DNA from 4 places in the Aliivibrio friggae genome. Region 3 is predicted to be linked to each of the others. Evidence: predicted binding sites of a transcription regulator. Region 3 holds the regulator's gene; each other region holds the start of a gene.
What was found. The regulator MetJ, encoded in region 3, represses methionine synthesis genes. The targets are predictions, from matches to a motif close to TTAGACNTNTANANGTCTAA.
Positions count from the first base shown of each region.

Region 1 (5,421 bases), 1.1 Mb from region 3:
TCGCAATTAGAAGAGGAAGCGATTCACTTTACTCCGCTTATCGCCGATCCTATTGGGGTGGTGTGCTTAAAAGATCATCCGATTGCCAATAACCTCGACGGTGTTGAATGGCAGGCATTACTCCCATACCCTTTTATTAAGAACGGGACTTGCTCTTTACTTAATTCCACTCCTGCTCACGTACTTAGCCAACAAGCCCTCTACTCTGTAGAGAATATCACCTCATTGTTTTCAATATTAGAACTCGGTATTGGAATTACGACCTTACCCAAATTAGCCTTCCCAACCAATGAAACCCGTTTAGTCTGGATCCCTTTGATTGATCCACCACTAGAACGACAAATTGGAATATTTCAGTTAGCAGGCAGAACCATCTCACCACAAGCTCAGCAATTCTATGAACTGTGCGTTGAGTACTTAAATTATCAAAAAGAATAACCAATAAAAAAGCCTACAAACAAAAAGTCTGTAGGCTTTCTAAAATTACCGTCGTATGCTTTATTTAATTAAGCAAACAAAAACTTAGGCACATCCGCAATGCTATCAAGAACCGTTGTTGCTAACGCTTCACCTTCTTCAGTTACTGGCTTACCTGTGCGAACAAGAATACGAGTACCAACACCCGCCGCCTGTGCTGCCATCATGTCTTCTTTCTTATCACCAATCATCACAGAGTTTTCCATGTCGATATCTAAGAAAGTTTGAGCAGAAATAAACATGCCTGGGTTTGGTTTACGGCAATCACACACTTCTTTGTATTGCTCTACCGTTGCTTCAGGGTGGTGTGGGCAGTAATAGATACCATCAAAGTCGATGTCGTTTTCAGCAAAATTCCAATCCATCCACTCTGTCAGTGTTTCAAATTGCTCTTCTGTAAACATGCCACGAGCAATGCCTGATTGGTTTGTTACCAATACCAGTAGGTAACCCATGTCTTTGCATTTTTTAACAGCATTAAATACACCATCAATGTATTCAAAGTCATCACGTTTATGAACATAGCCACGATCAACGTTAATCACGCCGTCTCTATCAAGAAATACTGCTGGTTTAGACAAGGTGAAACCCTCTATTATAATCAAATCGGTTAATAAAAAATTATCGCACGCTTTTCATTTCTTAGCATCTTATTTATACGTTTAGCCGTCTAGACGTAAAAATATCTATTGACTTAAATCAATATCCGAAATAGCATCAGTAGGATATAAAAAATGAGAGATTGCTCAGATTTTTTAACCTTTGCCATCTTTCTATTTACATTAGCTCTCTATTTTACAAAAAATGCAGTTCAAGGCGAATCATGATTGAAATAAACCGCGTTAATAAGGTGTTTTATCAAGGTGCAAAGGAAATTAATGCCCTTAAAGATATTAACCTACATATTGCCCAAGGCACCATTTTTGGTGTAATTGGCTCATCAGGTGCAGGGAAAAGTACACTGATACGCTGTGTAAACATGCTAGAGAAGCCAACAAATGGTGAAGTTATTGTTGATGGTGTTGATTTAACTAAGCTGTCTTCAAGCGAATTAAGTAAAGCTCGTCGTAATATTGGGATGATCTTCCAACACTTTAACCTTCTTGCTTCACGAACTGTATTTGAAAACGTAGCTCTACCTTTAGAGTTAGCGGGTAAATCAAAACAAGACATTCAAAAGAAAGTAAATGAGCTGCTCGATCTTGTTGGTTTGTCTGACAAACACAACACCTACCCTGCGAATTTAAGTGGTGGGCAAAAACAACGTGTAGCGATTGCTCGTGCACTTTCAACGGATCCAAAAGTATTGCTTTGCGACGAGGCAACCAGTGCGCTTGATCCTGCGACAACAAAATCGATTTTAGAGCTGATTAAAGATCTAAACCGTAAATTAAACATCACGATTTTAATCATCACGCATGAAATGGAAGTTGTAAAAAGCATCTGTCATCAAGTGGCGATTATCGGTGGTGGTGAATTGGTTGAAAAAGGCATTGTAAGCGATATTTTTGCTCACCCTAAGACCAAGCTTGCACAAGAGTTTATCCGTGCCACATTAGATTTATCGATTCCTGATGATTTCAAATCTCGTCTTCAAGAAACCTATGTAGAAGGCAGTTACCCTCTTATTCGTTTGGAATTTACTGGTGCGAGTGTTGATGCTCCTGTGATTAGTCAAATATCTCGCGAATTTGATATTGATATCAGTATATTAAACGCAGATATTGATTATGCAGGCGGCGTTAAATTCGGCCTTATGCTAGCGGAATTTTTCGGTAACCCAGAATCAACAGAGCAAGCAATTGCATTCTTACGCAATCATCACGTAAAAGTAGAGGTATTAGGTTATGTCATTTGATGTGATTTCTGCATGGCTTGATTTAAACAGCAAGCTGTTATTAAACGCAACAGGCGAAACGCTTTATATGGTTGCGGTTGCTGGTATTGTAGGTTTTGCTATTGGTATCCCTCTTGGTGTTGTTTTACATATCACCAAAAAAGGCGGCTTAATGGAAAACACTGCATTTAACAGTGTGCTTGGCGCTATTGTAAACGTAGGTCGTTCAGTGCCTTTCTTGGTTCTAATGGTTGCCATTATTCCAGTAACAAAATTGATTGTTGGTAGCTTTATTGGTACGACAGCGGCAATCGTTCCACTGACTATTGGTGCTATCCCATTTGTGGCTCGTCTGATTGAAGGCGCATTAATTGAAGTACCAAGTGGCTTAGTTGAAGCAGCACAATCTATGGGCGCAACACCGCTACAAATTATTACTAAAGTATTGCTTCCTGAAGCACTACCAACAATCTTAAATGCGGTGACTATCACTCTAGTAACGCTAGTTAGCTACTCTGCAATGGCAGGTACGGTTGGCGGTGGTGGTTTAGGTGATGTTGCTATTCGATATGGTTTCCACCGTTATGATTTAACTATCATGGCTGTGACTGTTGTAATGCTGATTGTTTTGGTGCAAATCATTCAATCTGTAGGTGATGCTTTAGTTAAGAAAGTTGATCATCGTTAATCTAATTTTTATATATGGAATTCATTTTTAAGGAGTAAATAATGAAATTGAACCTAAAAACACTGGCAGCAGCTGCTGGCCTAGCATCAACACTAATTCTAACTGGCTGTGGCCAAGAAGAAGCAAACACAAACCTAATTAAAGTAGGTGTAATGGCAGGTGCTGAAGCGCAAGTTGCAGAAGTAGCCGCTAAAGTTGCAAAAGAACAATACGGTCTTGATGTTGAGCTAGTGACATTTACCGATTACGTAACACCAAACGCTGCGTTGGATGATGGTTCTATCGACCTAAATGCATTCCAACACAAGCCATACCTTGATCAACAAGTGGCTGACCGCGGCTACAAAATTGAAGTTGCTGGTAATTCATTTGTTTACCCAATTGCAGGTTACTCTAAGCAAGTAACGTCGGTTGACCAAATTGAAGATGGTGCACGTATTGCTGTACCAAACGATCCAACTAACCTTGGTCGCTCTCTTCTTCTGCTTCAAGAACAAGGTCTAATCACATTACGTGATGGTTCAGGTCTTGCTGCAACGGTTCGTGATATTACGGCTAACCCTAAAAACATCACAATTGTTGAACTAGATGCTGCACAACTTCCTCGTTCTCTTGATGACGTTGCTCTATCTGTAATCAACACAACTTACGCAAGTAGCCTGAACCTTACACCAGAGAAAGATGGCATCTTTGTTGAAGATAAAGAATCTCCATACGTAAACCTAATTGTTGGCCGTACTGATAACGTAAATACTGAAAACGTAAAGACGTTTGTTAAAGCGTACCAATCAGACGAAGTTTACCAAGCTGCTCTAAAAACATTTAAAGGCGGCGTAGTTAAAGGTTGGTAATTCCTCTTTTGACTTAATCAAACCTAAAAAGGTTGGCAGTGATGCCAACCTTTTTTTATATCTTACTTTTTCTTCTTCCCTTGAACCGCTTTAAATCGAGGATTAGTTTTACAAATAACAAAAATTCGCCCTTTTCGCTTTACGATTTGACAATCTTTATGTCTAGATTTAGCACTTTTCAATGAGTTTAATACTTTCATTATACTTTCCCTTTTAATGCACCAAATCGACGATTGAAGTTTGCAACTCGACCTTCAGTGGATACCACTCTTTGCTCACCGGTATAAAACGGGTGTGATTCAGAAGAGATATCTAATGTCATATAAGGGTATTCCTTACCATCTTCCCATGTCATTTTTCTATCTGTCTGCAATGTAGATCCAATAAGGAAGTATTTATTCACACTCGTATCGTGGAAAATAACCTTTCTGTATTCTGGGTGAATACCTTCTTTCATCTTTTTCTCCATATCAAATTACGCACCAATTGTTATGTTATAACATAACAATTATCATTTGAGAACTATTATCATCTAAAGTAAAAAAGTGCCTTTTCATTACTTATGATAAAATTCAGTCATATTCACCGTTGAGCTTACATAAATGACTTATCACATCGATCCTGTTGGTTTTATCCAATCACCTTACAAAGAAAAGTTTGCGGTTCCTCGTCAACCTCGCTTAGCGCCTAGTGCCACATCTCGCCTAAAACTGGTAGGCGATGCTAATTCACCAGAAGCCGTTCGTGGAATTGAGCAGTTCTCTCATTTATGGCTTCTTTTCTTATTTGACCAAAATCTCGATGCGGGATGGAGACCAACGGTTCGTCCACCACGTTTAGGTGGAAACGAACGTATTGGCGTATTTGCTTCACGAGCGACCTTTCGCCCAAATGGCATTGGTATGTCTGCGGTTGAATTAAAAGGCGTTGTTCAAGAAGGCAATCAAACCTATTTAGAATTGGGCAGCGTTGATTTAGTGGATAACACGCCAATCATAGACATTAAACCTTACATCCCTTATTCCGATTCTATCCCTGATGCTTTAGGTGGTTTTGCCGAAAATGAACCCAATGTTCTTAATGTGTATTTATCGATAGAGGCCCAAAAATCACTTAGCTCACACCCACAAAGAACACATATTGAAGCGGTGATAAAAGAAGTACTTGGGCAAGATCCTCGTCCTGCTTATAAAAAAGGAAAAGCAGATACTAAGGAATACGCGGTAAATTTGTTTGATTTGAACGTAAAATTCACTGTAGATAGCAATTCCATCACGGTAACTGCAATTGATCGCTTTTGAGATCGCTTTTAGGCTGATATCATAGAGGGCTTAATTTTAGATTTGACTCCATTCTGATTAAAGAATTGGCCCAAGCTAAAATTGACCTCTCGATTTAACTGTTTAAATCGAGGTATTCCAATATTCATAACTAACAAATGGATGAAAACATGCGCACTAGCAAATACCTTCTTTCAACACTGAAGGAGACTCCAAACGACGCAGAAGTAGTGAGCCACCAGCTCATGCTACGTGCAGGTATGATCCGTCGTCTAGCTTCAGGTTTAT
Region 1 covers NZ_CM170648.1:740,260-745,680, reverse strand. The annotation lists gene AC2INI_RS03490 (LysR family transcriptional regulator) at 1-438, shown strand, start outside; gene gmhB (D-glycero-beta-D-manno-heptose 1,7-bisphosphate 7-phosphatase) at 507-1,058, opposite strand; gene metN (methionine ABC transporter ATP-binding protein MetN) at 1,301-2,335, shown strand; gene AC2INI_RS03475 (methionine ABC transporter permease) at 2,325-3,002, shown strand; gene AC2INI_RS03470 (MetQ/NlpA family lipoprotein) at 3,044-3,853, shown strand; gene ykgO (type B 50S ribosomal protein L36) at 3,916-4,053, opposite strand; gene AC2INI_RS03460 (type B 50S ribosomal protein L31) at 4,053-4,310, opposite strand; gene tsaA (tRNA (N6-threonylcarbamoyladenosine(37)-N6)-methyltransferase TrmO) at 4,456-5,154, shown strand; gene AC2INI_RS03450 (proline--tRNA ligase) at 5,304-5,421, shown strand, end outside.
Region 1: the regulator MetJ is predicted to act here: its motif matches at 1,140-1,159, upstream of metN (methionine ABC transporter ATP-binding protein MetN).

Region 2 (5,421 bases), 580 kb from region 3:
ATATAAATCGCTTCAGGAAAAGCATCAAAGAATGGGTAAAACGACCATGGATAAGGGTATTTATTGACAGGCTCAACACAGTGATAATCAACCTTTACTTCATCACTTTGACGTAAAGGTGCAGTTGCGAGCTCAACAAATTTTGCAAGCTGCCCACTTTGAGAGTGAGAGACGACTAAAACTTTTTTCATAGGCGAAGTAATTTCATTATTAATGTGATTATTTGCAAACTATTTTATAGCATCCATAATTATTATAAATAGGTAATCAATATATTTAACAACTTCAAGCTTAAATAGATAATCTCCTCGTTTAATTAATAAACTATTTGATATTAACTCCATAATAAATTAGCGTGAGCTCATAACTTCATTTTATTAAGGATAATATATGAACAAGCTTGTTTTAATTATTTTATGTGTATTGCTTCCACCACTAGGTGTTTTCTTTGCAAAAGGGGTAGGAAAAGATCTCTTAATCAACATTGTACTGACTCTTTTCTTCTGGGTACCAGGAATGATCCACGCCCTTTGGGTAACGACTCGTTAAAAAAGTAACTCATTAAAAAACCGTAAAATAAAAAAGCGAAACCCTAAATGAAGGTGTTTCGCTTTTATTTGGTTCCACGTAAATGAACGTTATTAACCAGCAATATTAGTTACTCTTATCTAAGCTGCGTTAACTTGCCATTTCTTACGCAGTGTTTTCGCCGCTTTTACCATGTTTTCAAGCGCTGCCTCTGTTTCTTTCCAGTTACGCGTTTTCAAACCACAATCTGGATTCACCCATAAACGCTCAACAGGCACTTTTGCTGCTGCAGTTTCAATTAAATCAACAATCCACTCTTCGTTTGGAATATTTGGTGAGTGAATATCATAAACACCCGGTCCAATCTCATTTGGATAATTAAAGTCTTCAAACGCTTTCAATAATTCCATGTTTGAACGAGACGTTTCTATCGTGATCACATCTGCATCTAACGCTGCCACTGATTCGATAATCTCATTGAACTCGCTGTAACACATGTGAGTATGAATTTGAGTTTCTGATTTCGCACTTGCTGCTGAGATCTTAAACGCTTCTACCGCCCAATCTAAATACGCTTTTTGATCACTCTTTTTAATCGGTAACCCTTCACGAATTGCTGGCTCATCAATTTGAATAATATTAATGCCCGCTTGCTGAAGGTCAGAAACCTCATCACGTAATACCAGAGCTAATTGCTGTGCGATCTCTTTACGAGTAATGTCTTCACGTGGGAACGTCCAACCAAGAATCGTTACAGGACCTGTTAGCATGCCTTTCATTTGCTTGGTTGTTAGAGACTGTGCGTACTGAGTCCAATTGACTGTAATTGGAGCTTCACGCTCAATATCTGCCACCACGATAGCCGGTTTAACACAACGAGAGCCATAGCTTTGGACCCAACCAAATCGTGTTGCTTGAAAACCATTTAGATTCTCCGCAAAATATTCAACCATGTCATTTCGTTCTGCTTCACCATGCACTAATACATCCAAATCTAAACGCTCTTGACGCTCAACTGCATCAGCAATATGACCTTTCATTGCCGCAACATAATCTTGTTCGTTTAATTTACCTGCACGATACGCGCTGCGCTGTTGACGAATATCAGAGGTTTGTGGGAATGAACCAATTGTTGTTGTTGGCAATAATGGTAAACCTAATTTTTCAGCTTGGTGTTGTGATCGAACTGAATACACATCTGCTCGCTCTGCTAACGCAGGGGTAATTGCCGCTAAACGTTGCTGTACTGCAGGCTTATTAATGTGCTCTGCCGTCTCACGCTCACGCAGTGGCTGACTGTATTGATGGCAGGCTAAGATTGCGTTTTGGTTACCATCTAGTGCACCACCTAACAAAGTCACTTCTTTTAACTTTTGTTTTGCAAACGCAAACCACTGTGCCGTTTCTTGTGATAATTCCGTTTCTTGATCTAAATCTACAGGGCTATGCAACAATGAACATGAGCTCGCAATCCACAACTTATCACCCAATTTAGCTTTCACTGGTTGCAATCTTTCATGCAAACGTTCTAAATCTGCTCGCCATACATTACGACCATTAATCGCACCAACAGACAATACCCACTCTTTTGGTAATGCAGCTACAATCGTGTCTAATTGTTTAGGGTCTGCAGAGATATCAATATGTAAGCCATTTACCGCTAATTCAGTGATCTTATCTAAATGGTGTTCGACGCCATCAAAATACGTTGTTAATAGTAACTTCACATCACTTTGGATTACTTGATAAGCCAATTTAAATGAATTTGCCCATGCCTTTGGTAGTTCAAGCGCTAGAATTGGCTCATCAATTTGTACCCATTCAACACCAAGCGCAGATAACTTCGAAAAAATTGCCTGGTAAGCAGTGAGTAAGCGAGGAAGAAGCGCTAAACGATCAAACCCTTGCTCTACTTCTTCATCATTCACTTCTTTGCCTAACCACAAATAGCTTAATGGACCAAGAAGTACTGGTTTAACGGTATGCCCTTGTTTTTGTGCTTCTGCAATTTCATCAAATAGCTGTGACCAACTAACGTTAAATTTATCGTCTTTAGAAAATTCAGGAACAATATAGTGATAATTAGTATTAAACCACTTAGTCATATCTGAGGCCGCTTCACCACAACCACAGCTGTTTTGGGATTGACCACGCCCCACTTTAAATAAGGTATCTAAATCTGGAAAACCGTTATTGTGACGAGCTGGTACATGACCTAATAGAAGACTCGTCGTTAATACATGATCGTACCAAGCAAAATCACCCGCAGTAACGAAATCAAGTCCAGATGTGGTTTGATCTTTCCAATGACGTTGACGTAATTCACTGCCAACTGCTAATAATTCTTTTTTCTCTATCTCACCACGCCAATATTTTTCTTGTGCAAATTTCAACTCTCGTTGAGCACCTACTCGTGGGTAGCCTAAAATATGAGTGACTGTTTTTCCTACTGTATTGTTTAATTCTGTTGTCATTGACTTAATTCCCTTAGCCGTTTGGATGGCTAAACAATGACGTTTTTTATCACTATCTACAACGTCGAATACTTCACTTTGATTATGAATTTATTTCAACAACGCTTCTATATTATAAATTTCTTTATTTGGTTTTAGCCGTCTAGATGTTTACTTTTCTGCATTTTCATTTTACTGTGAAGAGAATTAAACAAACTCAAACGGAACTTGAGGATTTATAATGATTGAATTAAAACATCTAAAAACATTAACTACATTGCGGGATACTGGCTCATTAACCGCAACGGCTAATGCCCTCCATTTAACCCAATCAGCCCTTTCCCACCAACTGAAAGATTTTGAAGCTCGCCTTGGTAATCATGTTTTTTTACGTAAAACACGCCCGGTAAAATTCACCTCAGAAGGTGAGATCTTATTAAAACTGGCAGATGAAGTTTTGCCGAAAATGGCCAGAGCTGAATATGATATTGCCAGCCTAAAAGAAGATTTGCATGGTCGGCTGCATATGGCCATAGAGTGTCACTCTTGCTTCCAATGGTTAATGCCTGCAATTAAAGAATATCAAGTTGGTTGGCCTGAAGTTGAATTGGATTTTTCATCAGGCTTTGGTTTTGAGCCTTTACCTGCATTAGTGAATGGCGATCTAGATTTAGTGATCACATCTGACATTCAACCTCGTGGAGAGATACATTACGAGCCATTGTTTGATTTTGAAATGCGCCTTGTCATGGCAACAAACCATCCTCTCGCGAATAAAGAATGTATTGAACCTGAGGATTTGCTCGATCAAACCATGCTAACTTATCCAGTCCAAAAACAGCGCTTAGATATCGTAAAACATTTCCTATCGCCAAATCATGTTGAACCAGCCAAATGGAAACAAGCAGAAAATACATTAATGTTGATACAAATGGTGTCGGCAGGTTTAGGAGTTGCAGCATTACCTAATTGGGCAATCAGTGAATTTTCAAGACAAGGATTAATTGAGAGTAAACCATTAGGGAAAGGATTATGGAGAAGATTGTTCGCTGCCGTTAGGGACAGCGAACATGATAAAAGATATGTACAAGCATTTTTCTCTACTGCGAAACAGCAGAGCCAGAGTCATTTAGATGGAATTAAAATGACTTAAATCGAGGTATCTTCTATTGCTTTATTTCTATTGCGTTAATTTAAAACTTAGCTATTTTTAAATTGATTCGTTAATGGGTCATATTGATAACCCAAGCCACTGAGCTTGTCTTGAACTCCTTGTGTATCAAGCTCATACACGCTGGACAATTCTTCTAGACTGTGACATTCCAATCGCAATTTTTCATTAATGATGCCGAGTAGAATTCCACTTTCTAGTCCGTGAGCATTACTTAAATCCAATCTTCACCCTCCATGTTGCTTAAGAGACATACTTAGATTAGATCAGTTTTGAAAAGTAATGCGTGGCCTACATCACAAAAAACAACTGAAATTGATAATAACCAGAAATAGCCATAATAACGCTTGAAACAAGCAATACTTGCCACTTCACAGCCTGTTGTTTAAATAAGTGAAAACTCCACAAACCAATACTTAATAGCATCAAGCCTAATGCAATACCCAATTTAACGGCCATCTTATCCAAGAATATTTCATGAATACTTAATGTTTGGCACAATAAAATAATGGCCATGACAATTCCACTCACTACACCACTGATTGGTAATAGCTTATGGAATGTTTGTAAACGAGTTCGTGCCAAGGTTAATAGTAAATGAGTTAACAATGCTCCAAATAAGAATGGACCTGTCATTGCAAAAAATAACTGGGTAAATGAACCTGAACCCAAGGCTAAATTAACAAAGCTTGCCGCAGCAAAACCATTCGCTAATGCCATCACAATTAATGGCCCTTTATCACGCGTTTTGCCTGTTTTTACACTCAGATAAAAACCAGCAATGGCAATCGCAGGGACAAAATTAATTGCAAAAATAGAAGCATAAGTTATACCGATACCAGCAATGACACACCAGCCAAGGATCAAGACAGGTAGCCATTTATGAATACGGCCACGTTGACCAGGGCAAATATCCCCTTTGTGTAGAATGATCGTTAATAGTATTTGTGCACCTAAGAGTGCAGGAATAAGAATATATTGTAAGGTTTGAAAAAACATAACTACGCCACCTAATTAGAATGACGCTAGTATAAACCCTAATTTCACTTCGTCTAGTAACGGTTGAAAAACAATCAATTTCTATTAGGTTCTCAAAAAGACAGGTAGTAAGTTTCAACTCATTAGCCTTTTACAGCAACAAGAACAACAGTTGCGCATCATCTTATTAACAGAACTATTTTTTATTTGTTTTAGATCATGATGAGGTTAAGTAGCAGATGTGCTACAGGTGAAAATTAGGTAAGTTTCTATTACGAAATGTGTAAGAAT
Region 2 covers NZ_CM170648.1:2,004,371-2,009,791, forward strand. The annotation lists gene AC2INI_RS09310 (hypothetical protein) at 1-191, opposite strand, end outside; gene AC2INI_RS09315 (YqaE/Pmp3 family membrane protein) at 391-549, shown strand; gene metE (5-methyltetrahydropteroyltriglutamate--homocysteine S-methyltransferase) at 669-3,002, opposite strand; gene AC2INI_RS09325 (LysR substrate-binding domain-containing protein) at 3,223-4,134, shown strand; gene AC2INI_RS09330 (DUF4250 domain-containing protein) at 4,182-4,376, opposite strand; gene AC2INI_RS09335 (hypothetical protein) at 4,444-5,151, opposite strand.
Region 2: the regulator MetJ is predicted to act here: its motif matches at 3,137-3,156, upstream of metE (5-methyltetrahydropteroyltriglutamate--homocysteine S-methyltransferase).

Region 3 (5,421 bases):
TCACACTTGGTAGGATGTATTCAGAGCATAAATGAGATAATGCTCACGTGCGAAGATATTTCAAAATAGGAATTAATGTAAAAATGGAGGGAATAAAGAAAATAGGAAATAATCAGAAATGTGATCTAGCTAATGATAGACCTCATTAGCTAGAAGTAGTTCAGTTTATATTCATTTATTTACACTTCGAAATCATCATCGATTTTGGTTCTCCTTGAGGGGTAAACTTTAAACTCCATACATAGTTACCATCTTCAGGAAGATAGATCGCAGTATCTTGGCCGTAGCCACCGTTAATTAATGCATTCAATTGGCCTAATTTTGGAGATAATCCCTCAGCAGTATATTGAGCTCCCCAATCTCTTGTTGCGTATTGCATTTTATAAGAGCCTCGTTTTTCGTTTATCACAACTTGATAGGTGTCGTTCCCTTTGTATTGATAGGCTCTAGGTTCTTTATGACCCCAGCGAGAATCTGAGAAATCACCTACAAGATATAGAGTGTCTTTGATTGGAGCGTTAGTGGTGGGTATTGTCGGATTATCACATTGGGCCATAAAACCACTACCATACAGAGCAATTTCTTTTACTGTTGCTTTAGGACCGATAGAGTTTGGTTTTTCTATCTTTAAAAATCGGCTTTCAAAGTTAGATAGAGGAATTGTATATACACCTTCGTTAGGGCTAAATATTTGGCTTGTTAATAAATCGACTAAATTACCTTTTGATCCTATCTGTTCAGCTTCAAGATAAAGCGTTTGGCTTTGCTCTTGAGTGCTAACCATGAATAGAATCGTATTATTTTCTGCTTGCTTATGATCTACATATACCGCCTTATTAGCGATAATATTGGTTCTGACGCCTTCCGATAATGCAGGGTTTTCAATACGTAAAGTCATTAGCTTTGAGACGTAGGTTTTTAGCTTAAGTTGGTCAGGTGTTAGTGTTGCGGTAAGGCCATCAATTTTGGCGGATGAGCGAGCGATATGATCATCACATAATCCTTTAATAGCACAGGTATCTTTATTTTCTTTGTTAGAGAAACCATCAACTTGATCGCCAATTTCATCTCCGTAATAAAGAGTGATAGGACCGCTATAAGCTGCTTGAAATGAAAGGGCTGCTTTGTGACGTAACCAATAATTATTGTCACTTGGTTCTGCAATATCACCACGTTGTAATAAATCACCAAAGCGAACCACATCATGGTTACCTAGCATTAGATTTGGAGTTGCGTGTGAAGGGTAGAGTTCATGCATTTGCATTCCCTCGTTAAGCCAATCACCTCCTTTATTTCCTATTCCACTCTCATTGACGGCGAAGGTCTCGGTAATACGAAAGCGTAAGGGAAAATCAAATGCCGAACAAAGAGCTGGATTGTTCTCCTCTCCGTATCCGGTTTCTGTAATGTAGTTTTCGTTATTCCAGATCTCAGCCACCATGTAACCGAGCGGGTTAACTTGTTCGCCTTTATTATTAATATACGTCGTATTTTGTGATGCGGTATCAACGGCTTTTCTAATGTTTATCCAAGATTCAGTAGGTACTTGGTAAGCTTGATCTAGTCGCCAACCATCAATATTTAATTCAGTGATCCAATATGCAGCTACTTCAGAGTAAAAATCTTCGCTCTCAGGGTAATCAACAGGATTATTACTCCCACTCGGTAGTAAGCCTGATGGTGATGGCTTAATTAGGCCTTCTTTATGGTGACCAAATACACCATCAAATAAGACATACATTCCGCGTTTATGTGCTTCTTCTACTAATTCTTTTGCTTTTTCTAATGTGCCAAAGCGAGGATCAATTTTGAAGAAATCAGTCGCGAAATAGCCAGTAGCATCTAGTTTATCAGCCCAATGCTCTTGGCCCTCAATTGGTGCGGATTCAAAAATAGGTGTCATCCAAATGGCGTTCATGCCTAATGATTGAATATAATCTAATGAATCAATGATCCCTTGTAGATCACCATTATGATGACTCGGGCCGTAACCTGTGCCATGACCAATGCTGTTATCACCATCAACAAAGCTTTCCACCATGATTTGATAGATGCGTAAATGATTACTTTCTTCCATCATTTGAGGATTACATTGATAAGTTGAGGTTATTTGTGCTGTTTCTGAGGTTGAGGTACAGGCGCTCAATAGAGAGGTAATAGCGAGTGCTATCGCTGTTTTTGCCATGTTATTTTTCACAGTAAGTCCTTTATAATTATAGTAGGGTACTGTGATTATTTATTAAGCAAGTAGAAATGTAATCCTCCTGATTTATAAAAAATAAGGAGGAGGTAGGAGGTGGAGATGAAAGTTATTTACTCTTCATCAAATGCTTCGAACTCAATACCCATTGCAGTCATTAAGGCCTTTGCTTCTGCTGGAATATCATCTGGGCGATCTTTACGTAAGTCTTCATCTGTTGGTAAAGGTTGGCCAGTGTAAGCATGAAGGAATGCTTCACATAATAATTCGCTGTTCGTTGCGTGACGTAGGTTACTTACTTGGCGACGCGTACGTTCATCAGTAAGGATTTGTAGTACCTTTGTTGGAATAGAAACAGTAATTTTTTTTACTTGTTCGCTTTTCTTACCGTGTTCGGCATAAGGACTTAAATAGTCACCATTCCAATCAGCCATTGTTCACCTTCGTTCTGGATTATTGTTGTTTAAAATACGATAGGCTAATTCTAGCGATATTTACGGCTATAAGCAAAGATATATAGACGTCTAGAAGTATTGACGTCTCATTTTGTGATGGTAAAGTAGAAGAATATAACTTATGGATTAGATTATATCAGTCATCTGAGATAGATGAGTAGAAAATTACCGCTTTATATCTCATTAAGGTGATTGGTATCAGACCACTGCCTAGCAGTTTGGAAGGGAAATTATGAGCGAGAGAAAACCTGCAACTATTGCTGTTCGTACCGGTATTGAGACTGACTCACAACACAATGCGGTTGTACCTCCTATCTACTTATCAACTAACTACAGCTTCCCTGAATTTGGTGATGTACCAAAATACGATTATGCTCGCTCAGGTAACCCAACCCGAACTCAATTAGAAACCACTTTATCTGATTTAGAGTGTGGTGCTGGTGCGGTTGTTACAAACTGCGGAACTTCAGCACTTAATCTAATGGTTTCAGCTCTGCTTGGCCCAGATGATCTTATTGTTGCGCCTCATGACTGTTATGGCGGTACGTATCGTTTATTTAATACTCGTGCTAATAAAGGTGACTTCAAAACTCTATTTGTCGACCAATCTGATACCGACGCACTTGATGCTGCGATTGCTAAAAAGCCAAAGCTTATTCTATTAGAGACCCCTTCTAATCCATTAGTTCGAGTGGTTGATATTGCTGAGATTTGTCAAAAAGCTGCAAAAGTCGGCGCTTTAGTCGCTGTCGACAATACCTTCCTTTCTCCTGTATTACAGCAACCTCTAACTTTAGGTGCTGACTTTGTCCTTCATTCGACAACCAAATACATTAACGGTCATTCAGATGTAGTTGGCGGTGTATTAATCGCTAAAACACAAGAACACGCAGATGATCTTGCGTGGTGGGGAAACTGTATTGGTGCGACGGGAACGGCTTTTGATAGCTACTTAACCTTACGTGGAATTCGTACCCTTAGTGCTCGTATGCGAGTACATGAAGAGAATGCAATGGAGGTGCTTAAGTGCCTTCAAGAAGAAGCTTTAGTAGGAACAATTTATCACCCAAGTTTACCTGAACATCCAGGACATGAGATTGCAAAGCGTCAGCAAGCAGGCTTTGGTGCGATGTTAAGTTTTGAGCTAAATGGATCACTAGAACAGCTGAAAGTGTTTGTGAAAGAGCTAAAATATTTCTCTTTAGCAGAATCTCTTGGTGGTGTAGAAAGTTTGATTGCGCATCCAGGTACTATGACTCACCGAGCAATGTCAGATGAAGCACAAGCCGAAGCGGGTTTAGTTCCAACACTGCTACGTATTTCGGTTGGATTAGAAGACAGCCGTGATCTTATCGCGGATCTGAAACAAGCCTTCGTTATCGCTGCAGAGGTGAAGTAATGACAGGATTAGTACCACGTCAATTACATAAGTTTGGTGGTAGCAGCCTTGCCGATCCAGAATGCTATCGCCGTGTCGCGACTATTTTAAAAGAATACTCAAGCGAGCATGATCTGGTTGTCGTGTCTGCTGCGGGCAACACCACAAACCGAATTTTAGAATGGTTTGATGGTTTATTAAAAGATGGCCGATTAGCACATGAAGTCTTGGAGTCTTTACGAAAGTACCAACAAGAGCTGATTTCAGAATTACTTAGCGCTGAAAATGCGGAGCCATTACTTGAACTACTGCATAAAGAACTGATTGCTATTGGTCAATTGCACGCGCCATTAACTGAAGTTCAACAGGCTGATGTTCTTGGGCATGGTGAGGTATGGTCATCTCGACTGCTTTCTGCGTATTTAAATCAAATAGATTTACAGGCAGCGCCACTCGATTCTCGAACTTTTTTACGTGCGGAGCGAGCTGCTCAACCTGAAGTAGATCGTTCACTGTCGTGGCCACTATTTAAAGAGCAAATGGCTCAGCATCCTCATGGACGAATCGTGATCACCGGCTTTATGGCTCGCGATCAAAAAGGAGAAACCGTTCTACTTGGTCGTAATGGCTCTGACTATTCAGCGACCATGATCGGGGCATTAGCTGAAGTCTCTCGCGTTACTATTTGGAGTGATGTCGCTGGGGTATTTAGTGCCGATCCTAGAAAAGTGGCAGATGCTTGCTTATTGCCTTTGCTTCGTTTAGATGAAGCGAGTGAGTTGGCTCGATTAGCAGCACCAGTATTACACAGCCGAACCCTGCAACCTGTTGCTCAAAGTGCATTGGATTTAAGCTTACGTTGTAGTTACCAGCCAGAATCTGGCTCGACTCGTATTGAACGTGTATTGGCTTCTGGTCGTGGTGCAAAAATTGTTACCTCATTAGAAGATGTGTATTTGATCCAATTAGGTTTTGGTCGTGGACAAGATTTTGAACGTGCGAAACAAGAGGTACTTTCTCTTCTTACTCGTTCTCAACTTCAACCTTTGGCATTAGAAGCGCAGGCTGATCAGTTTACGCTATTACTTACTTATACCTCAGAAGTCGTTCATGAAGCATTAGAGGTGTTACAGAACTCTGCGGTTCATGCTGAAATCAAGCTTAAAGAAGGCTACTCGATGATTGCGGCGGTTGGTGCTGGCGTGACGAGTAATGCGATTCATAGTCATGGTTTTTACCATCAATTAAAGAACTGCCCATTAGAGTTTGTGTGTGAATCTGAATCTGGTTTAAGTTTGGTTGCGATATTACGTAAAGTGGATACGACGCCAGTAATTAATGATATCCATACTCACTTATTCCAAGCTCAAAAACGTGTTGCGCTTGTA
Region 3 covers NZ_CM170648.1:2,585,973-2,591,393, reverse strand. The annotation lists gene AC2INI_RS11945 (alpha-amylase family glycosyl hydrolase) at 176-2,185, opposite strand; gene metJ (met regulon transcriptional regulator MetJ) at 2,314-2,634, opposite strand; gene AC2INI_RS11935 (O-succinylhomoserine (thiol)-lyase) at 2,888-4,054, shown strand; gene AC2INI_RS11930 (bifunctional aspartate kinase/homoserine dehydrogenase II) at 4,054-5,421, shown strand, end outside.

Region 4 (5,421 bases), 820 kb from region 3:
CTATGTTCAGGTAATAACGTATCGTGGTTAACACCATAAATGATCGTATTATCTAAATCTGTGCTGCCAGGGTGCGAAAACAGTACCTTCTTAGCTCCCGCTTCGATATGCTTTTCACCATCCGCTTTTGAGCCATAAACACCAGTACAATCAAGAACTAAATCAACGTTTAATGAACTCCATGGTAAAAGAGAAATATCAGCTTGATGCAGAATCCGTACTTTATCTTGAGTACCATCAGGTAAGTCGATATAAAGATATTCTTGATCGTGGGTGACTTTATGCTGGAAACGTCCATGTGTAGAGTCGTACTGAAGAAGATGTGCCATCCCTTCTGGTTGTGACAATTCATTCACCGCAACAATTTCTATTTGATCACGTTTTCCGCTTTCATATAAAGCACGAAGAACACTGCGACCAATTCGGCCAAATCCATTTATCGCCACTCTTAACATAATTCCATTCACTCAGATTTATTTGCTACCTATTGTACTCTTTTCGCTTTTTTCTTAAAGGATCAAAAAAGCGAAGCCACCTCTCGATAACTTCGCTTTTTATTCAGTTATTCACTTTTATTAAGCGAATGACTTTTGATTAAGCTAAAAGCTCTTTTGCTGTGTTTACTACATTTTCAGTAGTGAAACCAAACATTTTGAATAGCTCGTCAGCAGGTGCTGATTCACCAAACGTTGTCATGCCGATGATCTTGCCACCGAAACCAACGTACTTGTACCAGAAATCAGCAATACCGGCTTCAACAGCGATACGCTTAGTTACTGATGACGGTAAAACCGCTTCACGGTACGCTTCGTCTTGCTTATCAAATGCATCAGTAGATGGCATAGAAACAACACGTACTGATTTACCTTCCGCAGTCAGTTGAGCCGCAGCTTCAACCGCTAGTTCTACTTCAGAACCTGTTGCAATAAGGATAAGCTCAGGTTGGCCTTCACAATCTTTCAGGATGTAACCACCCTTCGCGATGTTAGCTACTTGCTCAGCGTTACGATCTTGTTGTGCAAGATTTTGACGAGAGAAGATTAGTGCTGATGGGCCATCACGACGTTCAATCGCTAGTTTCCAAGAAACAGCAGATTCAACTTGGTCACATGGACGCCATGTGCTCATGTTTGGTGTTAGACGTAAAGAAGCGATCTGCTCAACAGGTTGGTGAGTCGGACCATCTTCGCCAAGACCGATAGAATCATGCGTGTACACTTGGATGTTTTGAGTTTTCATCAAAGCAGCCATGCGCATTGCGTTACGTGCGTATTCCATAAACATTAGGAAAGTCGCGCCGTATGGTACGAAACCACCGTGCAGAGCAATACCATTCATGATAGCTGTCATAGCAAACTCACGAACACCGTAGTGAATGTAGTTACCAGAGAAATCTCCAGCCGTTAGAGATTTAGAACCAGACCACATGGTCAAGTTAGATGGTGCAAGGTCAGCAGAGCCGCCCATGAACTCAGGTAACATAGATCCAAACGCTTCTAATGCATTTTGAGAAGCTTTACGTGATGCGATGTTTGCAGGATTCGCTTGAAGATCAGCAATGATTGCATTTGCTTTCTCTTCCCACTCAGCTGGCAAGCCACCGTTTACACGACGCTTATATTCAGCAGCCAATTCTGGGTGAGCAGCTGCGTATGCATCAAATTTTGCATTCCAAGCAGATTCTTTTGCTGTGCCTGCTTCTTTTGCATCCCACTCGCCATAAACATCAGCAGGAATTTCAAATGCAGCGTATTCCCAGCCAAGCTTCGCTTTAGTTGCTGCGATTTCATCAGCACCTAGTGGAGCACCGTGGCAATCGTGCGTACCTTCTTTGTTTGGAGAACCAAAACCAATAATAGTTTTAGTACAAATCAAAGTCGGACGAGGATCTGCTTTTGCTGCGATGATTGCAGCATTGATTGCGTCAGCATCGTGACCATCTACAGCCGGAATTACGTGCCAGCCGTATGCTTCAAAACGCTTAGGTGTGTCGTCAGAGAACCAACCTTCAACTTCACCATCAATAGAGATACCGTTGTCATCCCAGAAAGCAACCAGCTTACCAAGACCTAATGTACCCGCTAGAGAACATGCTTCGTGAGAGATACCTTCCATTAAACAGCCATCGCCCATGAACACGTATGTGTTGTGGTCAACGATGTCATGACCTTCACGGTTAAATTGTGCCGCTAATGCTTTTTCAGCCATCGCCATACCAACACCGTTAGTGATGCCTTGGCCTAATGGACCTGTAGTAGTTTCGATGCCCGGTGCATAACCGTACTCAGGGTGACCTGGAGTTTTAGAATGCAGTTGACGGAAGTTCTTTAAGTCTTCGATAGACAGGTCGTAACCTGAAAGGTGAAGCAGAGAATAAATCAGCATTGAACCGTGGCCATTCGAAAGAATGAAACGGTCACGATCAGCCCACTCTGGATTTTGTGGGTTATGATTTAGGTGGCTACGCCATAATACTTCAGCGATGTCTGCCATACCCATTGGTGCGCCTGGATGGCCAGAATTTGCTTGTTGAACACCATCCATGCTTAAAGCGCGGATTGCATTTGCTAGATGTTTACGTGAAGACATGCCTGCTCCTGAAAATTCGAAGGACTATATGTTTATTGAGCTAGTTAACTCTTGATTAGTTATCCATAAATATGGATTAACTTAAATTTGCAGCGCCATATTGTCGCAAAGGCTTATCTGCACTGCAAACGATTACTTAATAAATAAGAGGCTTTTTTTCACGATTTTGAAAGAAAACTGTCTTTTTATAGGAAATTATTAGCCCTTAACGCAAACGATTGGTTATGTCTTATATTAATTTTCTTAACGGAAATGAGTTGTAATTAATCAATTATTCTCTATTATAGCCGTCTAGATGGAAAAACACCTACACTGTTAAACGTATAGACTTACATAGTCTGTGGGTATTTTCTTAAAATTTATTACCTATAGAAGTGGAGCTCATCATGGCTAAGCACCTATTTACCTCTGAGTCAGTATCAGAAGGTCATCCAGATAAAATTGCAGACCAAATTTCAGATGCAGTACTTGATGCGATCTTAGAACAAGATCCAAAAGCACGTGTTGCTTGTGAAACGTACGTAAAAACTGGCATGGTTATGGTCGGTGGTGAAGTAACTACTTCAGCATGGGTTGATATCGAAGAAATCACTCGTGAAACCGTTCGTGATATTGGCTATGTTCATTCAGACATGGGTTTTGATGCGAACTCTTGTGCCGTATTAAATACGATTGGTAAGCAATCTCCTGACATCAACCAAGGTGTTGATAAAGCAGACCCAAGAGATCAAGGCGCTGGTGACCAAGGTATCATGTTTGGTTACGCAACAAACGAAACACCAATTTTAATGCCAGCTCCAATTACTTACTCTCACCTACTTATGCAAAAACAAGCAGAAGTACGTAAGAGTGGTAAACTAGACTTTTTACGTCCAGATGCTAAATCTCAAGTAACTTTCCAATACGACCAAGGTAAAATCGTTGGTATCGATGCTGTTGTTCTTTCAACACAACACTGTGATTCAGTAACAACGCCTGATCTTCGTGAAGCGGTAATGGAAGAAATCATCAAGCCAGTACTTCCTGCAGAATGGTTAAATAAAGAGACTAAATTCTTTATTAACCCAACAGGTCGTTTTGTTATCGGTGGCCCAATGGGTGACTGTGGCCTGACTGGTCGTAAAATCATTGTTGATACTTACGGCGGCGCAGCTCGTCACGGTGGCGGTGCATTCTCTGGTAAAGATCCATCAAAAGTTGACCGTTCAGCAGCATATGCTGCACGTTACGTAGCGAAAAACATTGTTGCTGCTGGCATGGCTGATCGTTGTGAAATCCAACTTTCATACGCTATCGGTGTTGCTGATCCAACATCAATCATGGTTGAAACGTTTGGTACTGAAAAAGTATCTCACGACATCATCATTGAAGCGGTTCGTCAGCACTTCGATCTACGTCCATACGGTTTACAAGAAATGCTTAACCTTCTTCAGCCAATCTACAAGAAGACGGCAGCATACGGTCACTTCGGTCGTGAAGAGTTTCCTTGGGAAGCGACAGACAAAGCTGAAATCCTTCGTGATTTCGCTGGTATTAAGTAATTTATTACTTAAACTGACACTAAAAGGAAGCTTCGGCTTCCTTTTTTGTTTTTTACCCCCATATACTTTTTATATTTATGATTCGATATCGGCATTCAAAATAAAGAGATTCAATGACCCCACTTCAACAAGCCTCCATTGCTAAAGCTCAACAATGTATTCAACAAGCATCAGCCTTTTTTAATCGCCCTTTTTCTCTACCAGAGATTAATTTTACTCAGCGTGGGAAAATTGCAGGTACAGCTCGCCTTCAAGGATGGGAAATCAGAATTAATCCCGTATTATTAGAAGAGAATCAACAGACTTTTATTAATGAAGTGATCCCCCATGAAATCGCCCATTTGATTACATTTAAACTGTATGGTCGAGTGAGACCACACGGAAAAGAGTGGCAAGGTGTAATGAATCAAGTTTTCAATTTACCGGCAAGAACCACACACAGCTTTAGCGTTGATTCGGTAAAGGGAAAAACCTTTCCTTATCGTTGTAAATGCACAACACACGAACTTACTGTTCGCCGCCATAATCGAGTTCAACGTAAAGAAACCCAATACCTTTGTAAAGCGTGTCAGTCACCATTAAAGCTTTCTAGACGTCGTTTACAAACAACAGAAAAATAGAAAACACCCACTTTCTCACTCTAGTAATTAATTTATCTATAATGCGAATTAACAATAAGCTACCCTTACTGTATTAATATAATAATCAGTAGGTTTACCATGACATTAATTCGCTTAGTTATCAGCATTATCGCTATAACTTTTAGTTTCAGTGCACTTTCCGCTCCCCCTTCTTCATTTTCTAAAGCTAAAAAATTAGCCGTAAAAATCTATCTTGATCACCCTACCTCTTTCTATTGTGGTTGTGACATTACATGGAAAGATAAAAAGAAAGGCATTCCTGACTTAGAAAGCTGTGGCTATGAAGTGCGTAAACAAGAAAAACGCGCTAGCCGTATAGAATGGGAACACGTAGTCCCTGCTTGGCAATTTGGTCATCAACGCCAATGTTGGCAAGATGGTGGACGTAAAAATTGCACCCGAAAAGATAAACAGTTCAAAATGATGGAAGCCGATTTACATAACTTAGTTCCCGCTGTTGGTGAAGTTAATGGTGACCGTTCTAATTTTAGGTTTTCACAATGGAATGGCAGTAAAGGGGCTAATTATGGTCAATGTAGCTTTAAAGTCGATTTTAAAGGACGCGTTGCTGAGCCACCTGCACAATCACGAGGTGCGATTGCCCGTACCTATATGTATATGAATAAAGAGTATCGCTTTAACTTATCTAA
Region 4 covers NZ_CM170648.1:459,206-464,626, reverse strand. The annotation lists gene epd (erythrose-4-phosphate dehydrogenase) at 1-455, opposite strand, end outside; gene tkt (transketolase) at 595-2,589, opposite strand; gene metK (methionine adenosyltransferase) at 2,976-4,130, shown strand; gene AC2INI_RS02145 (SprT family zinc-dependent metalloprotease) at 4,244-4,750, shown strand; gene endA (deoxyribonuclease I) at 4,850-5,421, shown strand, end outside.
Region 4: the regulator MetJ is predicted to act here: its motif matches at 2,873-2,892, upstream of metK (methionine adenosyltransferase).